Regions from separate parts of the Dechloromonas sp. ARDL1 genome, predicted to be linked through region 2. Evidence: predicted binding sites of a transcription regulator. Region 2 holds the regulator's gene; each other region holds the start of a gene.

Region 1 (7,265 bases), 710 kb from region 2:
GGCTGGCTGCTGTCATCGCCATTCCGTGGCTCGGCTACAAGTTACTCCCCGACCCGCGCTCCACCCGCCCGGCCGGCATACTGCAACGCAAGGCACCCGGCCTGGCCTTACTGATCGACAGGCTCGGCCTCAACGGCCCGGCGCACACTGAAGACCACGACGTTTACGGCACGCCTTTCTATAACCGGTTCCGCACCCTGGTCGCCTGGTGCGTGCGCCACCGCTGGCTGGTCATCGGCATTACCGTCTTGCTGTTCGCTCTCTCCATCATCGGCATGGGGAAAGTGCAGAAACAGTTCTTCCCGAACTCGACTCGCCTTGAACTCAACGTCGAGCTACGCCTGCCAGAAGGCGCTTCGCTCACAGCCATCGACGCCGAAACCCGGCGCCTCGAACAATGGCTGGAGCATGACAAGGCCGAGCATGACGATTTTGGACATTACATCGCCTATATCGGCTCCGGCACGCCGCGCTATTACCTGAGCCTCGACCAGCAACTGGCTTCGAACAACGTCAGCCAGTTCGTCATCGTGACGAATAGTGTCGAATCCCGCGAAGCCTTGCGCGAACGCCTGATCCGGCTGTACGACAGCGAAGCTTTCGGGGCCCGCGCCAGCATCAGCCGCATCGAGAACGGGCCGCCGGTCGGCTACCCGGTCCAGTACCGGATTTCCGGCGAGGATATCGAGATACTGCGCAAGACAGCCGCCGATATCGCGGCGGCCATGCGCAAGGCGCCCGAACTGAGCAATATCAACCTGGACTGGAGCGAACTGTCGAAATCGGTCGAAATCGAAATCGATCAGGACAAGGCCCGCCTGCTGGGCGTTTCCAGCCAGGACATCGCCGCCCTGCTGAACATGTCGCTGAACGGTGCCGCCATCACCACGTTCCGCGAGGGTGAGAAGAGTATCGATGTCGTGCTGCGCGGCGACCGGGATGAGCGCCATCATCTGTCGGCACTACCCGACCTGTCGATTCCGACACGTTCGGGCAAGAGCGTCCCGCTCAGCCAGATCGCCCGCCTCAAGCACGGCTTCGAGCCCGGCCTAATCTGGCGCCGCGACCGCCTTCCGACGATCACGGTGCGCGGCAATCTGTACGGCAAAACGCAACCGGCAACCCTGGTCGACCGCCTCAAGCCCGATATCGATGCCATCCAGGCCACGCTGCCCGCAGGCTACCGCATCACGGCCGGCGGCTCCGTGGAGGAGTCGAGCAAGGGCTCCAGTTCAGTCATGGCCGGCATCCCGCTCTTTGTGCTAGCTGTCGTCACCATCCTGATGATCCAGTTGCAGAGTATTTCGCGAGTAACCATGGTGCTGCTGACCGCACCGCTGGGCATCATCGGCATCGCACTCTTCCTGCTGGTCTTCAACAAGCCATTCGGTTTCATGGCGCTGCTCGGCACCATCGCGTTGTTCGGCATGATCATGCGCAACTCAGTCATCCTCGTCGACCAGATCGAGCAGGACCTGGCTGCCGGCAAGGCCAGACGGGAAGCCATTATCGAATCGACCGTCCGCCGCTTCCGCCCCATCGTCCTGACAGCCGCCGCTGCCGTGCTGGCAATGATTCCACTATCGCGTAACGACTTCTTCGGCCCCATGGCCGTCGCCATCATGGGCGGCCTGATCGTTGCCACCGCGCTGACCCTGCTTTTCCTGCCGGCGCTGTATGCAGCCTGGTACAAGGTGAAAGGCAGTAGTTAGTCAGTAGCTGCTGGCTTCCAGCAAAAGCAAGGGGCGCCTCGGCGCCCCTCGAACTTCGCTAACAACGAATAACTAGCAAACTAACGACTACTTCAGGCCGCCCAGCTCTTTCTGGATTGCCTGGATATTCCGCTCGTGCTGCCCGACACGGTCGCGGTACGGTGCGGTTCGGTCGCTCGGACCGCCGCGCGTAGCCTCCTGCTCTGCCAATTCCTTCTTGGCTTGCTCAAGGCTTCGCTGCTCGCCCGCCAACTCCTGCTCGAGGATATGCCGACGATCACCATCGCGGGCCTTCTGGGCATCCTCTGCGACGCGCGGAAAACCACTCGGCGAGGGATTTGCGGCCGCTCCCGCCGGCTTCGCCTTGGGGGCGGGCAGTGAATTCTCCGGGCCAGTGGAGATCACCTTGCAGTTCTTGTCGAGCCGCGAACTGGAATAGGTCGTGCTGCCATTGGCGTCGGTACATTTATAAATGCTCTGCGCCGAAACCGAAAAAGGAATCAAGGCAAACAGCAAGGCAAGGGAACTGCGTGTCATCGTCATCGATCCTTGTAACCTTTTCAGTGTACCGGACTTAACGCCAGGGCCATGAAAAAGTGGACAAAAAAAGGGCGGGAAACCCGCCCTTTTGCAACAGTGCCGATTACAGGCTGTAGTACAGGTCGAATTCGACCGGATGGGTCGTCATGCGGACCTTGTTGACTTCTTCCATCTTCAGGTCGATGAAGGCATCAATCCAGTCGTTGGAGAAGACGCCACCGCGGGTCAGGAACTCGCGATCCTTGTCCAGGTTTTCCAGCGCTTCTTCGAGGGAGGCGCAAACGGTCGGGATCTGTGCGTCCTCTTCCGGCGGCAGGTCGTACAGGTTCTTGGAAGCCGGATCGCCCGGGTGGATCTTGTTCTGAACACCGTCCAGGCCAGCCATCAACAGCGCGGCGAAGCACAGGTACGGGTTGGACAGGGGATCCGGGAAGCGGGCTTCGACGCGACGACCCTTGGTCGAGGCAACGAACGGGATACGGATGGAAGCGGAACGGTTCTTGGCGGAGTAAGCCAGCTTGACCGGCGCTTCGTAATGCGGAACCAGACGCTTGTAGGAGTTGGTGCCCGGGTTGGTAATCGCGTTCAGAGCCTTGGCGTGCTTGATGATGCCGCCAATGTAGTAGATCGCGAATTCGGACAGGCCAGCGTAGCCGTCACCGGCGAACAGGTTCTTGCCATCCTTCCAGACGGACTGGTGAACGTGCATGCCAGAACCGTTATCGCCAACGATCGGCTTCGGCATGAAGGTGGCGGTCTTGCCGTACTGGTGAGCCACGTTGTGGGTCACGTACTTCTGGATCTGGGTCCAGTCGGCGCGCTGCACCAGGGTGCTGAACTTGGTACCGATTTCGCACTGGCCGGCATTGGCCACTTCGTGGTGGTGAACTTCGACCGGCACGCCCAGGGCTTCCAGGGTCAGGACCATGGCCGAACGGATGTCGTGCAGGCTGTCGACCGGCGGAACCGGGAAATAACCGCCCTTGACGGCCGGACGGTGACCAGTGGCACCCTGGCCTTCATTCTTCTCGCCAGCGCCCCAAGAGGCTTCGGCAGAGTGAATCTTCAACTGGCAGCCGGACATATCGACCGACCATTCGACGCCGTCGAAGATGAAGAATTCAGGTTCCGGACCGAAGTAGGCGGTATCGCCCAGGCCGGAGGACTTCAGGTAGGCTTCGGCGCGCTTGGCGATGGAGCGCGGGTCACGGTCGTAGCCGCGGCCATCGGTCGGGTCAACGACGTCGCAGGTCAGAACGACGGTGGTTTCGTCGAAGAACGGGTCGACGTAGGCGGTGGCCGGATCCGGCATCAGCAGCATGTCGGAAGCCTGAATACCCTTCCAGCCAGCGATGGACGAGCCGTCGAAAGCGTGGCCGCTCTCGAACTTGTCTTCGTCGAAGTGGGAAACCGGCACGGTGACGTGCTGTTCCTTGCCACGGGTGTCAGTGAAACGGAAATCGACGAACTTGGCGTCGTTTTCCTTGACCATCTTCATCACGTCTTGCGGGGTTGCCATAAGAGTCAGTCTCCAAAGAAAACAAGGTGCCGGCAGGACCGGCGACAATCAATAATTCAGCCCCAAGCCTTTAGCAGAATGCATGCCAAGCGCCGAAGTCAATTTTTCTATTCTGCCACAATGAGATGCTGGCGATAAGCAGAGAATAGCCGCACCAAAATCGTGCAAAAAACACAAAGCACGCACTACTTTGGTGCAACCATGCAATTAAGCGAGATGCTGCGCACCACGGCATGATTGCGCAGGCGCTCGGCAATCCCCGCTTCCGCCTGCCTGAGCGTCTCGCCGTTCTCGAAAAATGCATGTTCCAGGAAAACCTCAACCTCGACCTTTCCGTTGAGGTAATGCAGCACGACCTTCTCCGGCGCTGGCAGGTCTGCCAGCAAGGGCCGCAACTCATGGAGCAGAATTTCGCGCGACGGCAGACGGGGAGCAAGGAGGTCGAGGTCCATGTCGTCCTCGGGATCGATATGCACCAGCACATCCAGCACTTCGGGATGTTCCTTCAATACGCGGGCTCTTGCCAACTCGGCGATGCGATGCCCTTCGGAGACACTGATCCGCGCATCGACCTGAACATGGGCATCGACCAGCGCCTGATGCGCCATGCGCCGCGTACGCAACTCATGCAGACCGAGAACTCCCGGCGTTGCCACCAGAGTCTGGCGGATGGCCTCGACCTGCACCGCATCGAGCCCGGTATCGATCAGCTCCCTGAAGGCGCCCCAAGCCAATTCCGCCCCCATGCGCAAGATCATGAAGCCCATGAGTGCCGCCGCCAGCAGATCGAGGAAGGACCAGCCCAGCAGCGCGCCGCCGATACCGACCACCACGACCAGCGCCGATGCCGCATCGGCCCGGGTATGCAGCGCATTGGCCGTCAGCAGTTGGGAACGCTGGCGTTCGGCGACGCGAATCAGGTAACGGTACAGCCCCTCCTTGGAAACCACGGTGGCAATGGCCACCCAAAGGGCGGAAAGCTCGACGACCGGAAGGGCATCGATATGCTGCAGGCGCATCCCGGATTCCCAAAGAATGCCGCCACCGATCAGGGCCAGCGATGCCCCGAGCACCAGCGTTGCTCCGGTTTCCATGCGCGCATGGCCATACGGATGAGCCTCATCGGCCGGATGGGCGCTTTGACGACTGGCGTAGATCACTAGAAAATCGGAAAGCAGGTCGGAAAACGAGTGCAGACCGTGCGCCACCAACGACTGGGAATGCGCCAGCCAGCCGACAACAAGCTGGGCAACGGTCATCAGCAGGTTGACGGCAACGCTGACCCAGGTTGCTCTCTGCGCTTCGGCAGCCCGCTCGGCCATCGATGCCGCTGCCGGGTGTTCCCCTTGTGCCATGTGCTGTGCCCTATACTAACGGCCTGAGATTCTAGCAGTTGGACATTATGGGAAAGTTAACGGAAATCCTGAACCTCGCCGCAGAACGCGGCCGCGCACTCGAACGTCCCTACCAGGGCGAATTGACACCGGCGGAAGCCCACACATTATTGCAACTGGCCCCTGGTGCCAAGCTGGTCGATGTCCGCACGCGCGCCGAGTGGGACTGGGTAGGCCGTGTTCCCGGCGCTGTTGAAATCGAGTGGAACCAATACCCGGGCGGCGTCCGTAACCCAAACTTCGTCGCCGAACTGAAGCGCCAGGTCGATCCGCAAGCGCTGGTCGTCTTCCTGTGCCGCAGCGGCGTGCGCTCCATCGGCGCCGCCACGGCCGCCGCCGAGGCCGGCTACAACAACTGCTACAACATCCTCGAAGGCTTCGAGGGCGACAAGGATGCCAACGGGCATCGCGGCCACATCGGCGGCTGGCGCAAGGCCGGCTTGCCATGGATTCAGGGATAATACCGCGCGACCGAATTCAACGGCGCCATTCAGAGATCAGCAATGCAGACTGCCACCCTTTCCTTCTCTCCGTTCAACGCCCTGTCCGACGAGGCCTGTCACGAGCGCATCCGCGCCGCCCGCGCCAAGCTCGGCAAGAAGGCCGTGATCCTCTGTCACCATTACCAGCGGGCCGACGTTTACCAGTACGCCGACCTGACCGGTGACTCGCTGAAGCTGTCGCGCCTCGCCTCGCAGACCGACTCGGAATATGTCGTCTTCTGCGGCGTCCATTTCATGGCCGAAGTCGCCGACATCATGACCGCGCCCAACCAAACAGCCATCTTGCCCGACCTCGCTGCCGGCTGCTCGATGGCCGACATGGCCAACCTGGCCAAGGTCGAGCGCTGCTGGCGCGAGCTGAACGAGGTGCTGAACGCCGAGGAAGAAGTCACCCCGGTCACCTACATCAACTCGGCCGCCGACCTGAAGGCCTTCTGCGGCGAGCATGGCGGCATCGTGTGCACCTCGTCGAACGCCGGCACCATCGCCAAGTGGGCCTTCGAGCGCCGCCCGAAGGTGCTCTTCTTCCCCGACCAGCATCTCGGTCGGTGGACCGGCCACCAGATGGGCTTCGCCATGGACGAGATGGTCGTCTGGGACCCGGACCTCGAACTTGGCGGCCTGACCCCGGCGCAGATCAAGAAGGCGCGCATCCTGCTATGGAAGGGGCACTGCTCGGTGCACCAGATGTTCCAGAAGTCGCACATCGACGCCTTCCGTGCCAAGTATCCTGACGGCCAGGTCATCGCCCACCCGGAATGCAATTTCGAGGTGTGCGCCGCCTCCGACTACGTCGGCTCGACCGAGCACATCGTCAAGACTATCAAGGAAGCCCCGGAGGGCACGCGCTGGCTGGTCGGCACTGAGCTCAACCTGGTCGAACGCCTGGCCAAGGAAGTACTGCCGCAGAACAAGATCGTGCAGTTCATGGCGACCACGATCTGCATGTGCTCGACCATGCAGCGCATCGACCCGCAGCACCTGGCCTGGACACTCGAAAACCTGGCCGAGGGCAAGGTGGTTAACGCCATCCGGGTACCCGAACACGAGGCGAAGCTCGCCAAACTGGCCCTTGACCGGATGTTGGCGATTTCCTGAGGCGATGATGAACAAGCCCGAGTTGCACATCACGACGTTCAACATCCACAAGGGCTTTTCGCAGTTCAACCGGCGGATGATGGTGCATGAGCTGCGCGAGCGGTTGCGCGGCCTCAACCCGGACATCGTGTTCCTACAGGAAGTGCAGGGGCTGCATCTTGGCCACGCTGAGAACCACGACAACTGGCCAAGCTCGCCGCAACACGAGTTCCTCGCCGAAGAAGTCTGGGCCGACTGCGCCTACGGCCGCAACATGATCTACGACCATGGGCATCACGGGAACGCCATCCTGTCGCGCTTCCCCATCCTCAACAGTCACAACCAGGATGTCACCCATCTGCAGTTCGAGAAGCGCGGCCTGCTGCATTGCCAGATCAAGCTGCCGGAAGGGCCGGCTGCCCATTGCGTGTGCGTGCATCTGTCGCTGTTCGGCTACTCGCGCCGCCGGCAGATGGCCGCCCTCGCCGACTATCTCGAAAAAAGCGCCGATCCGAACGCA
Region 2 (7,265 bases):
AAACGCCGCTCGCCAATGTGCATCGCCCAGTCATACTCGGCCAGGCCAAGCACCTGCACACGCTCTGGGTGAATGATGTTGATATGACCAACCAAATCGGCCCCGTAGCTGTTGGAGCCCTTGATTTCGATGCGACGGTCTGCGTTCTGACCAATATGCCAGTTCAGCAGCAACTTTTCCCGATTATCCTTGTATAGCTGAACCAGACTGACGTGACGCACGACTGGAACTCAGGACTGAAATAGCGCTAAAACCGCGGTCGAATCGGCGGCCGTCTGCAGCTTCTCCCGGAATCCCCGGTCCGAAAAACGCTGGGCCAGTTCCGAGAGGATCTGGAGGTGCTGCTCGGTCGCCTGCTCGGGAACGAGCAGGACAAACAACAGGTCGACCGGCCTGCCGTCCGGAGAGTCGAAGGGCACCGGTGTTGTCAGGCGCATGAATGCGCCGGCAGCCTGCTTGAGGCCCTTGATGCGCCCATGCGGAATGGCGACGCCTTGACCCAAACCGGTGGAACCGAGTTTTTCACGGGCAAACAGGCTGTCAAAAATGGTCGAGCGGGCCAGACCCAGACGGGTTTCGAACAGGATGCCGGCTTGTTCGAAAACGCGTTTCTTGCTGCTGGCTTCGAGATTCAGCAGCACCTGATCGGCACTCAGTAGATTGTTGAGAGGGTTCATAAGAGTGGATAAAACAAAGCCGCAGCTTACGCTGCGGCCATTGGGCGCTTATTCGGCGGCATGCAGCCCGGGCTTTTCACCGCGATGGTGATCCTGGACCTTTTGCTTGTGCTTCTGGACCTGTCGGTCAAGCTTGTCGAACATCGAATCGATGGCGGCATAGAGATCGTCGCCGGACTCTTCGACATGCATGTCCTTGCCCGGAACGTGCACGGTGACTTCAGCCTTCTGCTTCAGCTTTTCGACAGACAGCACCACGTTGACGCCGGTCACTTTATCGAAGTGACGGACCACGGGATCCAGCTTGTTTTCCACGTATTCGCGCAGTGCGGGGGTTACTTCGATGTGATGACCACTGATCTGCAGATTCACTTTTTTCTCCTCTCTCTACAGGGTCTTGCGTAAATTGACCGGTGGGATGTTGAGCGACTCGCGGTATTTGGCTACCGTACGTCGGGCAACTACGATTCCCTGCTGGCCTAGTATTTCGGATAATTGGCTATCCGACAAGGGCTTCTTGCCTTCCTCGGCTCCGATCAATTGCTTGATCAAGGCCCGGATGGCCGTGGCAGAACAAGCCCCACCGGTATCGGTGGCGACATGGCTGCCGAAGAAGTATTTCAGTTCGAAAATGCCGCGCGGCGTGGCCATGTATTTCTGGCTGGTCACGCGCGACACCGTCGATTCGTGCAGGCCGAGGATGTCGGCGATTTCACGCAGGACCAGTGGCCGCATGGCGACTTCGCCATGCTCGAAGAACTGGCGCTGGCGGTCGACAATGGCCTGCGTGACGCGATGGATGGTATCGAAGCGCTGCTGGACGTTCTTGATCAGCCAACGAGCCTCCTGCAACTGGGTGGACATGTTGCCGTTGCCGCGCCGCTGCTTGGCGAGAATCTCGGCATACAAACGGTTGATGCGCAGACGGGGATAGGCGTCCGGGTTGATGTAGGCCGTCCACTTGCCCTTGAGCTTTTTCACAATCACGTCAGGCGTGATGTAGCGTGCCTCGACCTGAGCATAGCCAGCAGCCGGACGCGGGTTCAGGCTGGTGATCAGGGATTGGGCGGCCTTCAGATCCTCGTCGTCATAGCCGGTGACTCGACGCAACTTGGCGAAATCGCGGGCCGCCAGCAATTCAAGGTGTTTCTCGACGATGACCAGCGCCACGTTGCGATCGTACTCGTCCGGCAAGGCCTTCAGTTGCAGGCGCAAGCATTCCTGCAGATTGCGCGCACCGATTCCGGTCGGGTCGAAGTTCTGGATGTGACGCAGCGCGATTTCGAGCTCTTCGAGCTCGATCTCGTATTCCGGCGGCAGGGTTTCCCACAGCTCCTGCAGGGACGCCGAGAGGTAGCCGTCGTCGTCGAGCGCTTCGATCAGGAAGCGAACCAGACTGCGGTCGCGCTCATTCAGCTGGGTCATCCCGAGTTGCCAGCCAAGATGCTCGCGCAGGCTGACGTTGGCAGCATGAATATCCTGGCTGTCGCTGTCATCGTCTTCGTCGCGGCCGGCTCCGGTAAAAGTGCCAGCATCGGAAGCCCAGCGGTCGTCATCGACCTCGGAAGGCGAACTCGGCGGTTCGGTTTCGCGGTCCTCGCGCGGCTCGCGCTCTTCACTGCTCTCGCTGCGCGACTCCTCGTTGCGCGGGGAATCAAACTGCTGGGCGTTGGCGAACGACTCCGGCCCCTCGTCCTCGCGTTCCAGCATGGGATTTTCGAGCAGGTAGCGCTCGATTTCCTGCTGCATCTCGATGGTCGACAACTGCAGCAGCTTGATCGACTGCTGCAACTGCGGGGTCAGCGCCAGATGCTGGGATAGTTTGAGTTGGAGTGCCGGCTTCATCGGTTGGGGTCTGGTGCGGCTCGGTCAGAGCTTGAAGTGCTCGCCGAGATATACCTTGCGCACGCTTTCATTCTCCACGATTTCAGCTGGCCGTCCAGCAGCAAGTACATTACCGGCATTGATGATGTAGGCGTGATCGCAGATGCCGAGGGTCTCACGGACGTTGTGGTCGGTGATCAGCACACCAATGCCGCGCTCCTTCAGGAAGCGGATGATCTTCTGGATTTCCAGCACGGCGATTGGATCGACCCCGGCGAACGGTTCGTCAAGCAGGATGAAGCGCGGGCTGGTGGCCAGCGCCCGGGCGATTTCGACGCGGCGCCGCTCACCACCGGAGAGGGCGGCCGCATTGACGTGGCGCACGTGGTCGACATGCAACTCCTTGAGCAGGCCTTCCAGGCGGTCGTTCAGTTCGGCTTCGGGCAGCTTCTGCAGTTCGAGGACGGCGCGGATGTTTTCCTCGACGTTGAGCTTGCGGAAGACCGAGGCTTCCTGCGGCAGATACGACAGTCCGAGGCGCGCCCGGCTGTGCATCGGCTGGTGCGTCAGGCGGTTGTCGTCGATATGGACTTCACCGCCATCGGCCGCGACCAGGCCGACGATCATGTAGAAACAGGTGGTCTTGCCTGCGCCGTTCGGACCGAGCAGGCCGACCACCTCGCCCGACTTGACCTCGAAGGAAACGTCCTCGACGACGGTCCTCGCCTTGTAGCGCTTCTTCAGGTTGTTGGCGGTCAGTTTGGCGGCAGACGTGGTCATTGCTCGAGACCGCGCAGGACGCGGCGGATGGCTTCGCTGGAAAAACCGCGATATTGCAGGAAACGCTGCTGTTTGGCACGCTCTTCCGGCGATTGCGGCAATTCCCTGAACTTGCGCTGCCAGACGCTGCGGCAGCGTTCGGTTTCATCGCCCCCCTCCGGAAGCGCGGCAGCGATTTCTTCGTCAGCAACGCCTTTCTGCCGTAATTCCTGCTTCAGCCGCGCATTGCCGTAACGCCCGGCGCGCGCCACGACGCGCTGGGCGGCATAGCGGGTATCGGACAGCAGGCGTTCGCTTTGCAGGGTGTCGAGCACGGCGTCGAGTTCTTCCTCGGATTCGGCATGCGATGCGAGCTTGGTCTTCAACTCGGCCCGGCTGTAATCGCGCCGGGTGAGTAGTTGCAGGGCCCGCACGCGCAGGTCAGGCATCGGCCTTGGCTTTGGTCGGCTTGATCACGGTGGTGCTGGCGGCCTCGCGGATGCCGGCTTCGATTTCGGCGGCGATTTCCGGGTTGGCCTTTAGGAATTCGCGGGCATTGTCCTTGCCCTGGCCGATTTTCTCGCCCTTGTAGGCGTACCAGGCACCTGATTTGTCGACCAACTTGTGGGCGACGCCCATTTCGACGACTTCGCCCTGGCGGGAAATACCTTCGCCGTAGAGGATGTCGAAGATGGCTTCGCGGAACGGAGGAGAAACCTTGTTTTTGACAACCTTGACCTTGGTTTCGCTACCGATGACCTCGTCGCCCTTCTTGATCGAACCGATGCGGCGGATGTCGAGGCGGACGGAAGCATAGAACTTCAGCGCGTTGCCGCCGGTGGTGGTTTCCGGCGAACCGAACATGACGCCGATCTTCATGCGGATCTGGTTGATGAAGATAACCAGCGTGTTGGTCTTCTTGATATTGGCAGTCAACTTGCGCAGCGCCTGCGACATCAGGCGGGCGTGCAGGCCGACCATCTGGTCGCCCATTTCGCCTTCGATTTCGGCACGCGGGGTGAGGGCGGCGACCGAGTCGACGATGATGATGTCCACCGAGCCGGAGCGGACCAGCATGTCGGCGATTTCCAGCGCCTGTTCGCCGGTGTCCGGCTGCGAAATCAGCAGGTCGGAGACATTGACGCCGAGCTTCTGGGCGTATTGCGGATCGAGCGCGTGTTCGGCGTCGATGAAGGCCGCCGTGCCGCCGAGCTTCTGCATTTCGGCGACGACCTGCAGACAGAGCGTGGTCTTGCCGGACGATTCCGGGCCGTAGATTTCGACGACGCGGCCGCGCGGCAGGCCACCGACACCAAGCGCGATGTCGAGGCCAAGCGAACCGGTCGACACGACTTGAATGCCTTCGTCGATTTCGGCGTCGCCCATCTTCATGATGGAGCCTTTGCCGAATTGCTTTTCGATTTGTTGCAGCGCTGCGGCGAGCGCCTTTGCCTTGTTGTCGTCCATGGTGTGACCTCGAAAATTTGAGCGGATTATGGCACAGGGGCCAAAGATGGAATAGAAATTGCAGGAAACCGTTTATCCGGCCCGGCCCAAACGCGGTATATTCGCCCCCGATAACGGCCAACCGGATACTGTGTATACGTACAGTACATTGACCCGCCTTTTCTTGGCAAGAAAATTCTTCATGTCGATCAGACGCTTACCCATCCTTCTCCTGCTACTGGCCGGCACGGCCGCCAGCGGTGCGCCGGCGCCCTGGTACTGGTGGACAAGCAAGGTGGACGGTGCCCGGGGCTGCATGCAGACCTCGCCGGGACCGGGCTGGAGCCAGGAACCGATGGCTTTCAAGGATGCCCGCTGCCGAATTCGCCTCGCCCCCCGATGACTGCCTATCTGCCCCCACCCCCTGGCGCTTCGCCCGTTGTTTTTGCCGACGATTTCCTGATCATTGCCGAAAAACCCTGCGGTCTCTTGTCGGTTCCCGGCCGTGGCGAGCACAAGGCGGATTGCCTGCTCAGCCGGGTGCAACAGGAGTACCCGGATGCGCTGACCGTGCATCGACTGGACATGTCGACCTCCGGCATCCTGGTCTTTGCCCGCGGCGCCGACATGCACCGCCGTCTCTCCAAGATGTTCCAGGACCGCCAGGTGGACAAGCTCTACGTCGCCGTGCTAGCCGGCCTGCTGCCCTACGACGAAGGCGGCGTGGACCTGCCGCTGATCGTGGACTGGCCGAACCGGCCGAAGCAGAAAGTCGATTTCGATCTCGGCCGCCCCTCGCAAACGCGCTTCCGTGTGCTCGGCCGCGATATCGAGAAGCAGACGACCCGCGTCGCACTGGAACCGGTCACCGGCCGTTCGCACCAGTTGCGGGTGCATATGATGTCCTTGCAACACCCCATTCTCGGCGACGATCTGTACGGTGGTGTAGCGGAAAAAATGGCCGATCGCCTGCTGCTGCATGCGATGAATCTGGGCTTTGCGCATCCGGCAACCGGCGAGCGCATGGATTTTCACAGCGAGCCACCTTTTTGACGTCGCGAAAACGCGCAATAACCTTATAATCCGCGCAATTTCAACCCCTTAGCTTGTCGGTTGCGCGCCCATGCTGATCTGGTTCGTCGTTCTCTACCTGCTTCTTTCCATCGGCATCGGCCTCTACGCGGCCACCCGCGTTCATAGCGCCAAGGACTTCGCCGTCGCCGGCCGCCACCTGCCGCTACCGGTGGTCACCGCCACCGTGTTCGCCACCTGGTTCGGCGCCGAGGCCGTGTTCGGCGTCTCCGCCACCTTCGTCAAGGAAGGGCTGACCGGCGTCGTCGCCGACCCCTTCGGCTCGTCGATGTGCCTGATCATCGCCGGCTTCTTTTTCGCCAAGAAACTCTACAAGCTCAATATCCTGACGCTGGGCGACTACTTCCGCATGCGTTACAACCGCAGCGTCGAAGTGCTGACCACGCTGTGCATCGTCGCCTCCTACCTGGGCTGGGTATCGGCCCAGATCAAGGCGCTCGGCCTGGTCTTCAACGTCGTGACCAACGATTACATCAGCCAGACGGCCGGCATGATCCTCGGTGCCGCCATCGTGCTCACCTACACCACCTTCGGCGGCATGCTCTCGGTGGCCATCCTCGATTTCGTGCAGATGGGCGTCATCATGGGCGGCATGCTCTACATCGCCAGCGTCGTCGCCGTGCCTGCCGGCGGTGTCGAAACCGTGATCCAGCACGCTTCTGCTGCTGGCAAGCTCGATTTCTTCCCGCCGCCCGACCCGTGGCTGTGGCTGACCTTCCTTGGCGCCTGGATCACCATGATGCTCGGCTCCATCCCGCAGCAGGACGTCTTCCAGCGCATCACCTCGGCCCGGACCCAGAAGATCGCGCTGTGGGGTTCGGTCATCGGCGCGACGATCTACTTCTGCTTCGCCTTCGTGCCGATGTTCATCGCCTATTCGGCGACGCTGATCGACCCCGAACTGTTCAACGGCCTGCTCAAGACCGATTCGCAACTGGTGTTGCCGACGCTGGTCCTGCAGCACACCCCGGTTTTTGCCCAGGCCATCTTCTTCGGTGCCGTGCTGTCGGCCATCATGAGTTGCTCGTCGGCCACGCTGCTGGCGCCGTCGGTGGCCTTCTCGGAAAACATCGTGCGCGGCTTCTACCCCAACATGGGCGACCACCAGTTCCTGAAGGTCATGCGAACCTCCATCGTCTGTTTCGCCATGGTCGTGCTCGGTTTTGCGCTGTATTCCAACGCCAGCATCTTCAAAATGGTCGAAAACGCCTACAAGGTAACGCTGGCCGGCGCCTTCGTGCCGCTGTTCTTCGGTGCCTTCTGGAAACGGGCGACGACACAGGGCGCGCTGGCTGCCATTTTCGGCGGACTGATCTCCTGGCTGCTGGTCGAAACGCTGATCGGCGAAGCCAGCCTGGTCCCGCCCCAGTTGATCGGCCTCGGCATCAGCATCGTCGGCATGCTCGTCGGCTCGCTGCTGCCGCAATGGGTCGGCCACAAGCAAGCAGCCGAAGATATTCACGAGGC
Region 3 (7,265 bases), 1.8 Mb from region 2:
TGCCAACACGGTTTTGCTGGTGATGAACCCCACGGCCAAGAAAATCGAACAGTTCAATGACGAGATGAAATCGGAGGTGGCCGAGAGCGTGAACGTCATACACAATAAAATAGACGGCCTGCGCAGTGCCGAAATGGAGTGGCAAGCGGTGCTGAAGAAGGCAAGTAGCAATCCGGACGCGGTCTACAAGATCGTGAATACCAAGGATGGCTTTCTGACGCTGACCGAGATCAGTCTGTCGGGTGAGGGCGCTCCCAGGTAATCAGGGATGGGGGGAGTGCTCGCTAGTAAAACAAAGAGGGCGCCAAGTGGCGCCCTCTTTTTCTGGTGCTTTCGGAAATTCGTCTGCGCCTTGATCAGCGCGTGATCGGCTTGTAACGAATCCGCTTCGGCTTGGCACCTTCCTCGCCCAGGCGCTTGCGCTTGTCCTCTTCGTATTCCTGGTAGTTACCCGGGAAGAAGGTCCATTGCGAATCGCCTTCAGCGGCCAGGATGTGCGTGCAGATCCGGTCGAGGAACCAGCGGTCGTGCGAAATGACTAGCGCGCAGCCCGGGAATTCGAGCAGGGCATCCTCCAGGGCGCGCAGGGTTTCGACGTCGAGGTCATTCGACGGTTCGTCGAGCAGCAGGACGTTGCCGCCCCCCATCAGCGTCTTCGCCAGGTGCAGGCGGCCGCGTTCGCCGCCGGAGAGGTTGCCGACCAGCTTGCCCTGATCGGCGCCCTTGAAGTTGAAGCGACCGATGTAGGCGCGCGACGGCATCTCGAACTTGCCGATCTGCAGAATGTCGCTGCCCTGGGCCAGTTCGTCGAACACGGTCTTGGTGCCGTCGAGGCAGTCACGCGACTGGTCGACGTAGGCCATCTTGACCGTCTGGCCGATCTTCACCTCCCCGGAGTCCGGCTGTTGCTGGCCGGTGATCATCTTGAACAGGGTCGATTTGCCGGCGCCGTTCGGACCGATGATGCCGACGATGGCACCCGGCGGGATGCTGAAGCTCAGGTTGTCCATCAGCAGCTTGTCGCCGAAGGACTTGGTGACGCCATCGAATTCGATGACCTGGTCGCCCAGGCGCTCACCGACCGGAATGAAGATTTCCTGGGTTTCGTTGCGCTTCTGGTATTCGTGGCTGGACATTTCCTCGAAGCGGGACAGACGGGCCTTGGACTTGGCCTGACGCGCCTTCGGATTGGAGCGGACCCACTCCAGTTCCTGCTTCATCGCCTTCATGTGGGCGTCGATCTGCTTGTTTTCGGTTTCCAGGCGGGCTTCCTTCTGTTCCAGCCAGCTGGAGTAGTTACCCTTCCAGGGGATGCCGTGGCCACGGTCGAGTTCGAGAATCCACTCGGCGGCGTTGTCGAGGAAGTAGCGGTCGTGGGTGACGGCGACCACGGTGCCGGGGAAACGGACGAGGAACTGTTCCAGCCATTCGACCGATTCGGCGTCGAGGTGGTTGGTCGGTTCGTCGAGCAGCAGCATGTCGGGTTTTTCGAGCAGCAGCTTGGCCAGTGCGACGCGGCGCTTTTCGCCGCCGGACAGGTTGCCGATGGTGGCATCCCAGGGCGGCAGGCGCAGCGCGTCGGCGGCGATTTCCATCTGGTGCTCGGTATCCGAGCCGGAGGTGGCGATGATCGCCTCCAGACGGGCCTGTTCCTCGGCCAGCTTGTCGAAGTCGGCTTCCGGATCGGCGTAGGCTGCATACACCTCGTCGAGCTTGGCCTGGGCCTGCATGACTTCGCCGAGGGCGGATTCGACTTCTTCCTTGACCGTCTTGGCCGGGTCGAGTTGCGGTTCCTGCGGCAGGTAGCCGATGGATACGCCGGCCAGATGCTGGACCTCGCCATCGTATTCCTTGTCCACGCCGGCCATGATGCGAAGGACGGTGGACTTGCCAGCGCCGTTCAGGCCGAGCAGGCCGATCTTGGCACCGGGGAAGAAGGACAGGGAAATGTCCTTGATGATCTGACGCTTGGGCGGGACGATCTTGCTGACCCGTAGCATGGACATGACGTATTGAGCCATTTGCGCTTGCCTGAAAGGAAAATAATCAAAGGGCGAAGTCTACGGGGCTTCAGCGCAAATAACCAGCCTTCGCTGGGCGAAGGCTGGAAAACCGCCTTGTGGCGGCTAAGGAGATCAGTCGTGGATGTGGCCCAGCGTACGGTGCAACAGGACGGCCGGTGCATCGACGCGCGGGCATGTACGCAGGCCGCCGATCTGCTGGAAACCCATGGTCCGGCGATAGTAGCCGGCATGGCGTGGATTGACCTCGATGACCAGTTCGGTGCCGCCAAAAACCGCACGTACGTATTGGTAAACGGCCATGAACAGGGCGTTAAGCAGTTCGGGGTCGTGGCAGTCGAGGTCGACCGCCAGGCGAGTGACTTCGCAGACCACCCGCGACTGGCCGCGCAAGCGGGCCATCTCGTCCTTGTAGAGGCCATCCGCCAGCAGTCCCGTTGCCGAGTCGCGCGAAGCGGTAGCCGTGGCGACCAGTTCGCCAGCGAGCCAGACGCCGATAGTGACATGATTGGGATCAGCCGGTTGCAGGCGGTTGGGTACGAGTCGGTAGCCGCGCCAGGCATACATGCGGCGGACCAGGCTGCCGCAGGCACGAAGCTGGGTATAGGTTACGGCGGGTGCGACGATCAACTCCGGGGCATCAACGGGCGCAGCCGTTTCTGAGGACGGGCCGGGTTCTTCGGTCAGTAGCTCGGTGTCCAAGAGGCGGGGAAGCGTGGTGTGAAAGAGTGATGCATTTTGCATGGCGGGCATTCTATGGGGGGCTTATCAAGTAATCAACCAGCGACTGCACTGAGGGGCAGGACCGGTTCGTCGCGCTGGTAGCGCTGGGCGGGTTTTTCGGAGGAGAGGGAATTGATATCGCCGCACAGTTCTCCGCCTTCGTCGATGACCAGCTTGCCATAGCGAATCTTGCCGCTGACCTTGCCGGTGGCGTGGATGATCAGTTGTGAGCGCGCCGTCAATTCGCCGTCGAAACTGCCATGAATTTCGGCCACATCGATGCTGACCTTGCCGGAGAAGGCGCCCTTGTCGGCAATGCGGATGACGCGGCTGTCCATGGTGGCTTCGACCCGGCCCTCGACGACCAGCGTGTCGCAATCGAGAATTTCGGCACCCTTGAGCTTGACGTCGGGGCCAACGATGAGGCGGGCGGCGACCGGGGCTTCGGTTTCGGCGGCGCTCGATTTCTCTTCCATGGCGGCAGGGGGCTCTGTGACAACCTTGGGTTCGGGGACCGCACCTGCGAGGCCGCTGCCCGATCCGAGAACGCTGCGGACCTCCTTGCGGGTGATGCTGTCGTTGCGGGTGGTGATGGTCGGTTTGCTGAACATGAAAACTCCCGTGATGAGGTTTTTAAAAAAATCGTTCGGCTTCGTATTGCGATAACTGTGCCATGTTATTAAATTGAATATAAAACAATGAATTAGCGTTTTTAATTAAAGCTAATTCAATGAAAAAACGACTTCCGTGTCGTCGATTGGCGACAGGTTTTTTTGGGCTTTCACGGAAAGCCGTCTAGGCTTGAGCGAGGGGTTGTCGTTAAAATACGACGTTAATGTAATCAACTGATTTGTATGGAGAAATTTTTTCTTTTTCAGGAGATTTCGGTGGCCGGGCAGGCGCGGCTGGCCGCTAAACTGGATGGGGGTTTTTAAATCAGCACACAAATGAACCGTATTTCCTTCCGCCAGGGCATGTTGCTCGGCTTCACGCTGATCGTCCTGCTACTGGGCGGGGTTGCCATACAAAGCTGGCTGGTCGTCGAACGCCTGGTCAATCAGAGCCGGAACAGCAGTGAGCAGGCCATTCTGCTGACAGCGGCCATCCAGGAATTAGGTGAGCGTACGGTCGATATCGAGCGTAGCGCCCGCCAATACCTCGTCCTCGATAATCCGGTGTTTCGCCAGCGTTTCGACGAGCATCTGGCGCAGTCGCTGGCGGTCGTCGATCGGCTCGACGGCATGGCTGCCGAGCCCCTGCCGCCCTTGCTCGGCGGCTGGCGCATGGTGGCCGAGGCGCTGCGCAGCGGCCTGGAGCAGAATATTCCGCAGGCCGAGATCATTCCGCTTCTGTCGCGCATGGCCGAGCTGAACGGGCTGCTCAAGCAGGCGGGGCAGCGCTGGGTTGAGGAACAGAACCGCAGAACACTGGATGAGCTGGAAGCGGCGCGCCTCAAGCTGGGCGGGCGCATCGGGCTGGCCCTGCTCGGGGCGCTGCTTGTGGCGCTGGCTATGGGCTGGTGGCTGGTGCGCCCGGTGCGCCACCTCGAACAGGCCATCGTACGCCTCGGCGCCAGCCGGTTCGATGCGCCGATCACTGTCGGCGGTCCGGCCGACTTGCGTCAGCTCGGCAAGCGGCTCGATTGGTTGCGCCAGCGCCTGGCAGAGCTGGAGGCCGACCGCGAGCGGGCCCTGCGCCACGTATCGCACGAACTCAAGACCCCGCTCACAGCCCTGAAGGAGGGCGTTTCGCTGTTGCGCGAGGAGGTTCCCGGGCCGCTCGATGGAGCGCAGCGCGAGGTGGTCGATATCCTGCAGCATAACGTGCGCGTGCTGCAGGAGCAGATCGAAAGCCTGCTGACGCTGAATGCAGCAGCCTTCGACGCACGGCGCCTGCAATTGGCGCCAATCAAACCGAAAAAACTGCTGGCCGGCGTGGTTCAGCGTCGGGAGTTGCACAGCCAGGCGCGCCAGCTCAGGGTTGTGGTCGAGGCACCGGACCAGATGGTGATGCTGGATGCCGAGAAGATGGCTGTGGTTCTCGACAACCTGCTGTCCAATGCCATTGACTTCAGTCCGGATGGCGGTGAAATCCGTATGGTCGTCAGCCGTATCGACGGCCTGTGCCGCTTCGAGTGCATCGACCAGGGGCCGGGCGTGGCCGAGGAGGACAGGCAAAGAATCTTCGATCCGTTCGTTCAGGGGCAGCGCGTGGCGCCGGCGCCACGCCAGGGCAGCGGGGTTGGCCTCTCCATCGTGCGTGAGCTGGTGCGCGCCATGGGGGGCAGGGTTTATCTGGTGCCGCAGGAAAGCGGCGCCCATTTTTGCGTGGAAATACCTGATGAGCAGTAAAAAAAATTTTCTTCATCGTGGGCTGTGCGGCCTGCTGCTGGCGGCCATGCTGACAGCGTGTACGGCGCTGCCAACCGCCAAAAAACCCGTGCGGAACGATGAAACCACGCCGGAAGCGGCACTCATCTACTACCAAGGCCTCGCCAGAATGACATCGGCTGAACTCGGCCGAGAGCGCATGATATTGGTGGCTGTTCCGCAAACACCCTATACCCAGCTCCGCATGGCCATGTTGCTCGGTCATCCGCGTGTGCAGCAGGATCTGGCCAAGGGCTTGGCATTACTCGACAGTGTGCTCAAGTCCAGCGACCCGTCGGCCGTCCCGTTCCAGCCGCTGGCCCGGCAGGTCGCCGACAATTATCTCGAGCGCCTGAAACTAGAGAACCAGCTCGACCGGCAGGGGCAGCAATTGAAGGATAGCCAGCGCAAGGTCGGTGAATTGCAGGACAAGCTCGATAGTCTGGCCGACATCGAGCGCACCCTGACGCCCCGTCCGCGTTCGGGCAAGCCTGAAGGGGGCAAGCGATGAGGCCGGTACTGCGAGGCGAGGGCGCCCATGTGCTGGTCGTGGATGACGACGAGGATATCCTGCGTTTGCTCACCATGCGCCTGAAGGCGCGTGGCTTTCGGGTGACGGCGGTTGGTTCGGCCGAACAGGCGTTGGCTCGCATTGCAGTAGATTCCCCGCGTGTCGTGGTCAGCGATGTGCGTCTGCCGGGGCAGGACGGTCTCGCGCTGTTCGAGGAAATCCGCCGCACGCGGCCGACCCTGCCGGTCATCCTGCTTACCGCCCACGGCAATATTCCCGATGCCGTCGATGCCACCTCGCGTGGCGTTTTCGGTTATTTGACCAAGCCTTTCGATAGCCAGATACTGCTCGAAAAAATCGACCGTGCCCTGCAGTTATCGGAGCCCAGCCTGCCCAGCGGCGACGAAGAAGCCACGGTTGCGGAAGGCGGCGACGCATGGATGGAGGGCGTCATCTTCCGCAGCAGCCGCATGGCAGCACTGATGGCCGATGCGCGCATGGTTGCGGCTTCCGATGCCAGCGTGCTGATCCGCGGCGAAAGCGGTTCCGGCAAGGAAGTCCTGGCGCGCGCCATCCATCGCGCCAGCCCGCGCGCCAAGGGGCCTTTCGTCGCCATCAATTGCGGCGCCATTCCCGAGCAATTACTCGAATCCGAACTCTTCGGCCACGCCAAGGGTGCCTTCACCGGCGCCGCCACCAGCCGTGTCGGCTTGTTTCAGACCGCCAATGGCGGCACGCTCTTTCTCGACGAAATCGGCGACATGCCGCTGGCGCTCCAGGTCAAACTGCTGCGCGTGCTGCAGGAACGTGTCGTGCGGCCGGTTGGCACGACCAAGGCTGAACCGGTTGATGTTCGCCTGCTTTCCGCCACCCATCGCGACCTCGACGCCGCCATGGCCGAAGGACAGTTCCGTGAAGACCTCTACTACCGGCTCGATGTCGTGTCGCTGACCCTGCCGAGGCTGGACGAGCGGCGCGAGGATATCCCGCTGCTCGCCACCCATTTCGCCGGCCTGCTTGCCGTCAAATATGGCAAGCCGATCAACGGTTTCGCACCGGATGCGCTGGAGGCGCTGGCGACGGCCTCATGGCCGGGCAACGTCCGGCAGTTGTTCAACGTCGTCGAGCAGAGTTGCGCGCTGACCTCGACGCCGCTGATCCCCGCCGCACTGGTCCAGCGCGCCCTGCGCGTACCGGCCATGGATGCCTTGACCTACGCCGATGCCAAGCAGCGTTTCGAACGTAACTACCTCGTCCAGCTGCTCAAGCTCACCGACGGCAACGTGGCCGATGCCGCCCGGATTGCCGAACGCAACCGGACAGAGTTCTATCGCCTGTTGCAAAAGCACGACCTGACCCCGGCCATGTTCCGCAGCGAAGGCGGGCCGCTGCTCGAGCGCTGATTTCGCTGCCCCGGTGTTTTCGAGCGAAAGCACCGGGCGACTGCATGTCGCCAGCGCACGACGTTAGATGTGGTTCGTTGCTGCTGAATAAGGTTTTTCTTGTTGAATTTATTGAAAAATTTTCTTCTGGCACGAAGATCGCAATAGGACTGAGCACACACTACAAGAAGGGAAACAACATGCTCAAATCCAATTTTTTTGTCGTCGCCTTGGTCGCTGCCGCTACCTTCGTCGGGCT

The links. Region 2 encodes sigma-54, which starts transcription at its own class of promoters, with help from an activator protein. Its sites were predicted from a motif close to TGGCACGCTTNCTGCTNA; they were not measured.
Region 1: a site for sigma-54 is predicted at 3,842-3,859, ahead of glnA (type I glutamate--ammonia ligase). Genes of this name have one in related genera too.
Region 3: a site for sigma-54 is predicted at 3,401-3,418, ahead of AB6Q56_RS05745 (bactofilin family protein). Genes of this name have one in related genera too.

The regions. Positions count from the first base shown of each region.
Region 1 is NZ_CP168939.1:3,176,596-3,183,860, forward strand. Features, by position in the region: gene AB6Q56_RS15770 (efflux RND transporter permease subunit) at 1-1,712, shown strand, start outside; gene AB6Q56_RS15775 (DUF4124 domain-containing protein) at 1,800-2,249, opposite strand; gene glnA (type I glutamate--ammonia ligase) at 2,356-3,771, opposite strand; gene AB6Q56_RS15785 (cation diffusion facilitator family transporter) at 3,957-5,126, opposite strand; gene AB6Q56_RS15790 (rhodanese-like domain-containing protein) at 5,174-5,626, shown strand; gene nadA (quinolinate synthase NadA) at 5,669-6,766, shown strand; gene AB6Q56_RS15800 (endonuclease/exonuclease/phosphatase family protein) at 6,774-7,265, shown strand, end outside.
Region 2 is NZ_CP168939.1:3,887,568-3,894,832, reverse strand. Features, by position in the region: gene hprK (HPr(Ser) kinase/phosphatase) at 1-221, opposite strand, end outside; gene ptsN (PTS IIA-like nitrogen regulatory protein PtsN) at 231-677, opposite strand; gene hpf (ribosome hibernation-promoting factor, HPF/YfiA family) at 726-1,049, opposite strand; gene AB6Q56_RS19250 (RNA polymerase factor sigma-54) at 1,065-2,522, opposite strand; gene lptB (LPS export ABC transporter ATP-binding protein) at 2,547-3,281, opposite strand; gene recX (recombination regulator RecX) at 3,278-3,709, opposite strand; gene recA (recombinase RecA) at 3,702-4,727, opposite strand; gene AB6Q56_RS19230 (hypothetical protein) at 4,909-5,109, shown strand; gene AB6Q56_RS19225 (RluA family pseudouridine synthase) at 5,106-5,759, shown strand; gene AB6Q56_RS19220 (sodium:solute symporter family protein) at 5,830-7,265, shown strand, end outside.
Region 3 is NZ_CP168939.1:1,166,733-1,173,997, forward strand. Features, by position in the region: gene AB6Q56_RS05730 (hypothetical protein) at 1-262, shown strand, start outside; gene ettA (energy-dependent translational throttle protein EttA) at 357-2,021, opposite strand; gene AB6Q56_RS05740 (N-acyl amino acid synthase FeeM domain-containing protein) at 2,136-2,765, opposite strand; gene AB6Q56_RS05745 (bactofilin family protein) at 2,798-3,355, opposite strand; gene AB6Q56_RS05750 (sensor histidine kinase) at 3,692-5,095, shown strand; gene AB6Q56_RS05755 (permease) at 5,085-5,624, shown strand; gene AB6Q56_RS05760 (sigma 54-interacting transcriptional regulator) at 5,621-7,027, shown strand; gene AB6Q56_RS05765 (BON domain-containing protein) at 7,207-7,265, shown strand, end outside.